DNA from 2 places in the Streptomyces sp. NPDC050617 genome. Region 2 is predicted to be linked to the other one. Evidence: riboswitches for the same ligand, from Rfam matches in the RefSeq annotation. Region 2 holds a riboswitch; the other holds the start of a gene.

Region 1 (3,202 bases), on a different contig from region 2:
CCAGATCTGCCGGGCGCGCAGGATCGCGAGGACGAGGTTGACGCGCTCGGGGCCGGTGGGCGCGGCGCCGAGGACGTGCAGGCCGTCGCGGATCTGGGCGTCCTTGACCTCGCACAGCCAGCCGTCGACGTGCAGCAGGAAGTCGTCGAAGCCGTCGTCGTCCGGGCGGGCTTCGAGGCCGAGGTCGTGGTCGAGCTTGGCGGCCTGGATCAGCGTCCAGATCTGGGCGCGGATGGCGGGCAGCTTGGCCGGGTCCATGGCGGCGATGGAGGCGTACTCGTCGAGGAGCTGCTCCAGGCGCGCGATGTCGCCGTAGGACTCGGCGCGGGCCATCGGCGGCACGAGGTGGTCGACGAGGGTGGCGTGGGCGCGGCGCTTGGCCTGGGTGCCCTCGCCGGGGTCGTTGACCAGGAAGGGGTAGATGAGCGGCAGGTCGCCGAGGGCGGCGTCGGGGCCGCAGGCGGCGGACAGGCCCGCGTTCTTGCCGGGCAGCCACTCCAGGTTGCCGTGCTTGCCGAGGTGCACCATGGCGTCGGCGCCGAAGCCGCCGTCGGCCCGGTCGGCGGCGATCCAGCGGTAGGCGGCGAGGTAGTGGTGCGAGGGCGGCAGGTCGGGGTCGTGGTAGATGGCGATGGGGTTCTCGCCGAAGCCGCGCGGCGGCTGGATGAGGATGAGGAGGTTGCCGCGGCGCAGGGCGGCCAGCACGATGTCGCCGTCCGGATTCTGGCTCCGGTCCACGAACATCTCACCGGGCGGCGGTCCCCACTGGCCCTCGACGGCCTCGCGCAGTTCGGCGGGGAGCCGCTCGTACCAGCGCTTGTAGTCGGCGGCGGGGATGCGGACCGGGTTGCGCGCCAGCTGCTCCTCGGTGAGCCACTCCTGGTCGTGGCCGCCCGCCTCGATGAGGGCGTAGATCAGCTCGTCGCCGACGCCGGAGTCGAGGCCGGGTACGGGCTCGGCGCCGAAGTCGTAGCCGTCGGCCTTCAGGCGGCGCAGCAGGGCGACGGCGCTGGCGGGGGTGTCGAGGCCGACGGCGTTGCCGATGCGGGAGTGCTTGGTGGGGTAGGCGGAGAGGACGAGCGCGAGGCGCTTCTCGGCGGCCGGGATGTGGCGCAGGCGGGCGTGGCGCACGGCGATGCCGGCGACGCGGGCGGCGCGCTCGGGGTCGGCGACGTAGGCGGGCAGGCCGTCCTCGTCGACCTCCTTGAAGGAGAACGGGACGGTGATCAGGCGGCCGTCGAACTCGGGGACGGCGACCTGGGTGGCGGCGTCCAGCGGGGAGAGTCCCTCGTCGTTCTCCTCCCAGGCGGTGCGCGGTCCGGTCAGGCACAGGGCCTGGAGGATCGGCACGTCGAGGGCGGCGAGCGCGCCCGCGTCCCACGACTCGTCGTCGCCGCCGGCGGACGCCTCGGCGGGCTTGGTGCCGCCGGCCGCGAGGACGGTGGTGATGACGGCGTCGGCCGCGCCGAGCGCCTCCACCAGCTCGGGCTCGGGCGCGCGCAGGGACGCGACGAAGAGCGGCATGGGCGTGCCGCCCGCGTCCTCGACGGCCTGGCACAGGGCCTCGACGAACGCGGTGTTGCCGGACATGTGGTGGGCGCGGTAGTAGAGCACGGCGATCCGCGGGCCGCTCGCGTCGGGGCGGGGGGTGCGCTCCAGCGGGCCCCAGGTGGGGGCGGGCGCGGGCGCCTCGAAGCCGTGGCCGGTGAGCAGCACGGTGTCGGAGAGGAAGCGCGCGAGCTGCTCCAGGTTGGCGGGCCCGCCGTGGGCGAGGTAGGCGTGCGCCTCGGCGGCGATGCCGACGGGGACGGTGGACGCCTCCATCAGCTGGGCGTCGGGGGCCTGTTCGCCGGTGAGGACCACCACAGGCCGGTCCCCGGCGAGGAGGGTGTCGAGCCCCTCCTGCCAGGCGCGTACGCCGCCGAGCAGCCGTACGACGACGAGCTGGACGCCGTCGAGGAGGCCGGGCAGCTCGCTCAGGTCGAGGCGGGCCGGGTTGGCGAGCCGGTAGGGCACGGGCCCGTCGGCGGCGCGCGCGCTGAGCAGGTCGGTGTCGGACGTCGACAGCAGCAGGATCACTGGAACTCGCCTCGCGTAGTCGTTCCGGGCCGGGTGGCCGAGGGGGCCCGGCGGCTGGGGGTACGGGAGCCCGCGGCAGAGCGGCGGGCGGACAGCGGGTACGTCCGGGGCGCGCGGAGCCGGAACATGCGCATGCGTCGGCAGCCTTCCTCGGGGTCCGCGCCCCGGGCGGTGGGAGGACGGCGGGAGTTCCTGACTCGCCCGGCATCGCTGCCTGGCTCACAGTGGCGGGACCGTGCCGGAGTCTCACCGGCTTCCTCCCCTGGCGCCGTCTCTGGCGTCCGGCGGACCGAAATGATCCGCCGGTGAGCATAGTAAGCGCTATACCCTCCGAGCTGCGGCGCCACTGAGGCCGACCGGCCTCTCATGCCGGCCCGCCGAGGGCACCTCCCAGCAGGAGCCGGGGGAGCTTGAGGACGCACGGCCGCCCGATCCAGGCCGTCCGGCGCTTGAGGACGAGGCCCGCGCCCCCATCCGGCCCGACGCCCGAGGACGCACAGCAACCCAATCCAGCCCGTCCGGCGCTTGAGGACAAGGCCCACCCCCCATCCCGCCCGACACCCGGGGACGCACAGCAACCCCATCCAGCCCGTCCGGCGTTTGAGGACGAGGGTGCGGGGCGGTGCCCCGCGGGAAACACCGGCACCCACCCGAGTGGAACGTCTCGGTATGCTCGCGGCCATGCCCTTCGCCCCCGCACCCACCCCGCCCGGGGCCCGGCCCACCGCCCGGCACGGCGACGACGCATGCCCCGGCGCGCTGCGCCTGCACCCCGCCGCGGACGGCGCCCTGGCCCGTATCCGCATCCCTGCCGGACTCCTGACGGCACGTCAGGCAACGGCGCTGGCCCACCTGGCGGTGGAACTGGGCGATGGCTGTCTCGACCTCACCTCGCGCGGCAACGTCCAGGTGCGCGGGCTCGCCCCCGACCGCGGGGCGGCGCTCGCGGTCCGGCTGCGCATGGCCGGCCTGCTCCCCTCCGACCGGCACGAGCGCGTACGCAACATCGCGGCGTCCCCCCTCGCCGGGCTCGACGAGGCCGGGCACGCGGACGTACAGGGCTGGGCCCGCGAACTGGACGCGCTGCTGTGCGCGGACCCGGACGCGGCCCGGCTCTCGGGCC
Region 2 (3,202 bases):
GGGTCGCGCTCGGAGGGCTTGAGGATGAACGCGTTTCCGCAGGCCAGGGCGGGCGCGGCCTTCCACAGGGGGATCATCGCGGGGAAGTTGAAGGGGGTGATGCCGGCGGTCACGCCGATCGGGGCGCGCAGCGAGTGGACGTCGATGCCGGTGCCGGCGTTGTCCGTGAACTCGCCCTTGAGGAGATGCGGAATGCCGGCGGCGAACTCGACGACCTCCAGGCCGCGCTGGATGTCGCCGTGCGCGTCGGCCACGGTCTTGCCGTGCTCGGCCGACAGCAGCCGGGCCAGGGAGTCGCGCTCGCCCTCGACGAGCTGGAGGAAGCGCAGCAGGACGCGGGCGCGGCGCTGCGGGTTCCACTCGCCCCACTCCTGCTGCGCGGTGACCGCGTCGGCGATGGCCGTCTCGGTGTCGGCGCGGCCCGCGAGGGGGACGCGGGCCTGGACCGTACCGGTGTTGGGGTCGTACACGTCGCCGTGGAGGCCGGACGTGCCGGCGGTGTGCTCGCCGCCGATGAAGTGCGTGAGTTCGCGGACCATGGGTGCCTGCTCTCGTCAGGGGAGATCCGGGGACGGCGCGGCGGGCGGGCGGCGGGCGCACGGGTGGGTGCGCCGCCGCCGCGGGCCGCGGGACAGTGAGCATCGGGCCGCCGGACGGACGTCGGGGCCGCCGGGGCGCGAGGGTCTACGAGCGCGGGGTGGGTCGGGTGCGCTCCGCCGGATCACCAGGGTCGTGGGTACGGACCGGTGCCATGCGTGTCTGCTCCATCCTCGTGGACAACACGGAACATCCCGCGGCCGGTATCCTGACTCCCGGATCCCCGCGCGCCGCCCGTCTTCCCGGCAGACCTCGCCAGTGACGTGTGGATGGCGGCGCACTCCCCGGTCACAGTGGCGGGACCGTGTCGGATTCGCACCGGCTTCCCTGCACCGCGGACCTTGTGCCCCGAAGATATAGTTGGACGTCCTAGTAAGTCCACCCCCTCCGACGGCCGGCTCCCGACGCGCCCCGTGTCCCACATCACCTTCCGGGATGTGAACAGCGGTGCCCGGACAACCCCCTGACCTCTAGGCTGACCCTTGCAGCTGGTTCGCCCTGCCCGCCAGGCAGGCGCGTCGCAAGAGGGAACCCGGTGGGAATCCGGGACTGCCCCGCAGCGGTGAGCGGGAACGACCGCCGTCATACGCACTGGATCCGGCCACGGGTCCGGGAAGCGACGGCCAGTAGGAATCTGCCCCGGCAGATGTGCCCGCGAGTCCGAAGACCTGCCCGTTGCCCGTACGCGACCGATCGCGTACGGAAATCCCGGTGACCTCGTGGGCGGGTCGGCGTGCGTATCAGGCGGGACACCGCGCCGCTGACGCGCGTACGCCCGCCCGGTCCGTCACCCTTCGCGTCCGCGTCCCGCCGCCGGGATTCTCAAGGAGTCATCTCGCGAAGGAGATTTCCGTGACAGCGAAGTCCGCAGCCGCGGCAGCACGGGCCACCGTGTACGGCTATCCCCGCCAGGGCGCGAACCGCGAACTGAAGAAGGCCGTCGAGGGCTACTGGAAGGGCCGCGTCACCGCCGACGCGCTCCGGGAGACCGCCGCGGACCTGCGCCGCGCGAACTGGCGGCAGTTGGCCGACGCCGGCGTCCACGAGGTGCCGACCGGCGACTTCTCGTACTACGACCACGTCCTGGACACCAGCGTCATGGTCGGCGCCGTCCCCGCCCGGCACCGCGCCGCCGTCGACGCCGACCCGCTCGACGGCTACTTCGCCATGGCGCGCGGCAACCAGGACGTGGCGCCCCTTGAGATGACCAAGTGGTTCGACACCAACTACCACTACCTGGTGCCGGAGCTGGGTCCGGACACGGTCTTCGCCGCCGACTCCGCCAAGCAGGCCGCCGAGCTGACGGAGGCCCGCGCCCTCGGCCACACCCCGCGCCCCGTCCTCGTCGGCCCCGTCACGTATCTCCTGCTGGCCAAGCCCGCCCCCGGCGTCGCCGCCGGCTTCGAACCGCTCACCCTCCTCGACCGGCTGCTCCCCGTGTACGCGGAGATCCTCGCCGACCTGCGCGCGGCGGGTGCCGAGTGGGTGCAGCTGGACGAGCCCGCCCTCGTCCAGGACCGCACCCCGGCCGAACTGAACGCCGCCGCCCGCGCCTACCGCGACCTGGGCGCCCTCGCCGAACGGCCGAAGCTCCTCGTCGCCTCCTACTTCGACCGGCTCGGCGACGCGCTGCCCGTCCTCGCCAAGGCCCCGGTGGACGGCCTCGCGCTCGACCTCACCGAGGCCGCCGCCGCCAACCTGGACGACCTCGCCGCCGTCGGCGGGCTGCCCGGCAAGCGCCTGGTCGCGGGCGTCGTCAACGGCCGCAACATCTGGATCAACGACTTCGAGAAGTCCCTGTCCACCCTCGCCACCCTGCTCGGCCTCGCCGACCGCGTGGACGTGGCCGCCTCCTGCTCGCTCCTGCACGTGCCGATCGACGCGGCGGCCGAGCGCGACATCGACCCGCAGATCCTGCGCTGGCTGTCCTTCGCCCGGCAGAAGACGGCGGAGATCGTCACGCTCGCCCGCGGCCTCGCGCGCGGCACGGACACGATCGCCACCGAGATCGCCGCCAACCGGGCCGACCTGGCGTCCCGCGCCAACTCCCCGATCACGCGGGATCCGGCGGTGCGGGCCCGCGCCGCCGCCGTCACCGACGCGGACGGCCGCCGCTCGGCCCCGTACGAGCGGCGCGCCGCCGCCCAGCGCGCCCGCCTCGGGCTGCCGCTGCTGCCGACCACCACGATCGGATCGTTCCCGCAGACCGGCGAGTTGCGCGCCGCCCGCGCCGATCTGCGCGCGGGCCGCCTCGACACCGCCGGTTACGAGGAGCGCATCCGGAACGAGATCCGCGAGGTCCTCGCCTTCCAGGAGCGGGCGGGCATCGACGTCCTGGTGCACGGCGAGCCCGAACGCAACGACATGGTGCAGTACTTCGCCGAGCAGCTGACCGGCTACCTCGCCACCCAGCACGGCTGGGTGCAGTCGTACGGCACCCGCTATGTGCGCCCGCCGGTCCTCGCGGGCGACATCTCGCGCCCGGAGCCGATGACGGTGCGCTGGACCTCGTACGCGAACTCGCTCACCGACCGGCCCGTCAAGGGCATGCTCACGGGCCCGGTGACGATGCTCGCGTGGTCCTTCGTCCGCGACGACCAGCCGC

What was found. A riboswitch is a leader RNA that binds a small molecule or an ion and turns the genes downstream of it on or off. The one in region 2 is predicted to bind cobalamin.
Region 1: linked by a shared signal. The riboswitch ahead of cobN (cobaltochelatase subunit CobN) and the one ahead of metE (5-methyltetrahydropteroyltriglutamate--homocysteine S-methyltransferase) in region 2 are both predicted to bind cobalamin.

The regions. Positions count from the first base shown of each region.
Region 1 is NZ_JBFAIS010000029.1:107,085-110,286, reverse strand. It holds gene cobN (cobaltochelatase subunit CobN) at 1-2,079, opposite strand, end outside; cobalamin riboswitch at 2,245-2,381, opposite strand; gene cobG (precorrin-3B synthase) at 2,761-3,202, shown strand, end outside.
Region 2 is NZ_JBFAIS010000006.1:58,358-61,559, forward strand. It holds gene AB0I49_RS10450 (CoA-acylating methylmalonate-semialdehyde dehydrogenase) at 1-539, opposite strand, end outside; cobalamin riboswitch at 778-963, opposite strand; cobalamin riboswitch at 1,070-1,288, shown strand; gene metE (5-methyltetrahydropteroyltriglutamate--homocysteine S-methyltransferase) at 1,450-3,202, shown strand, end outside.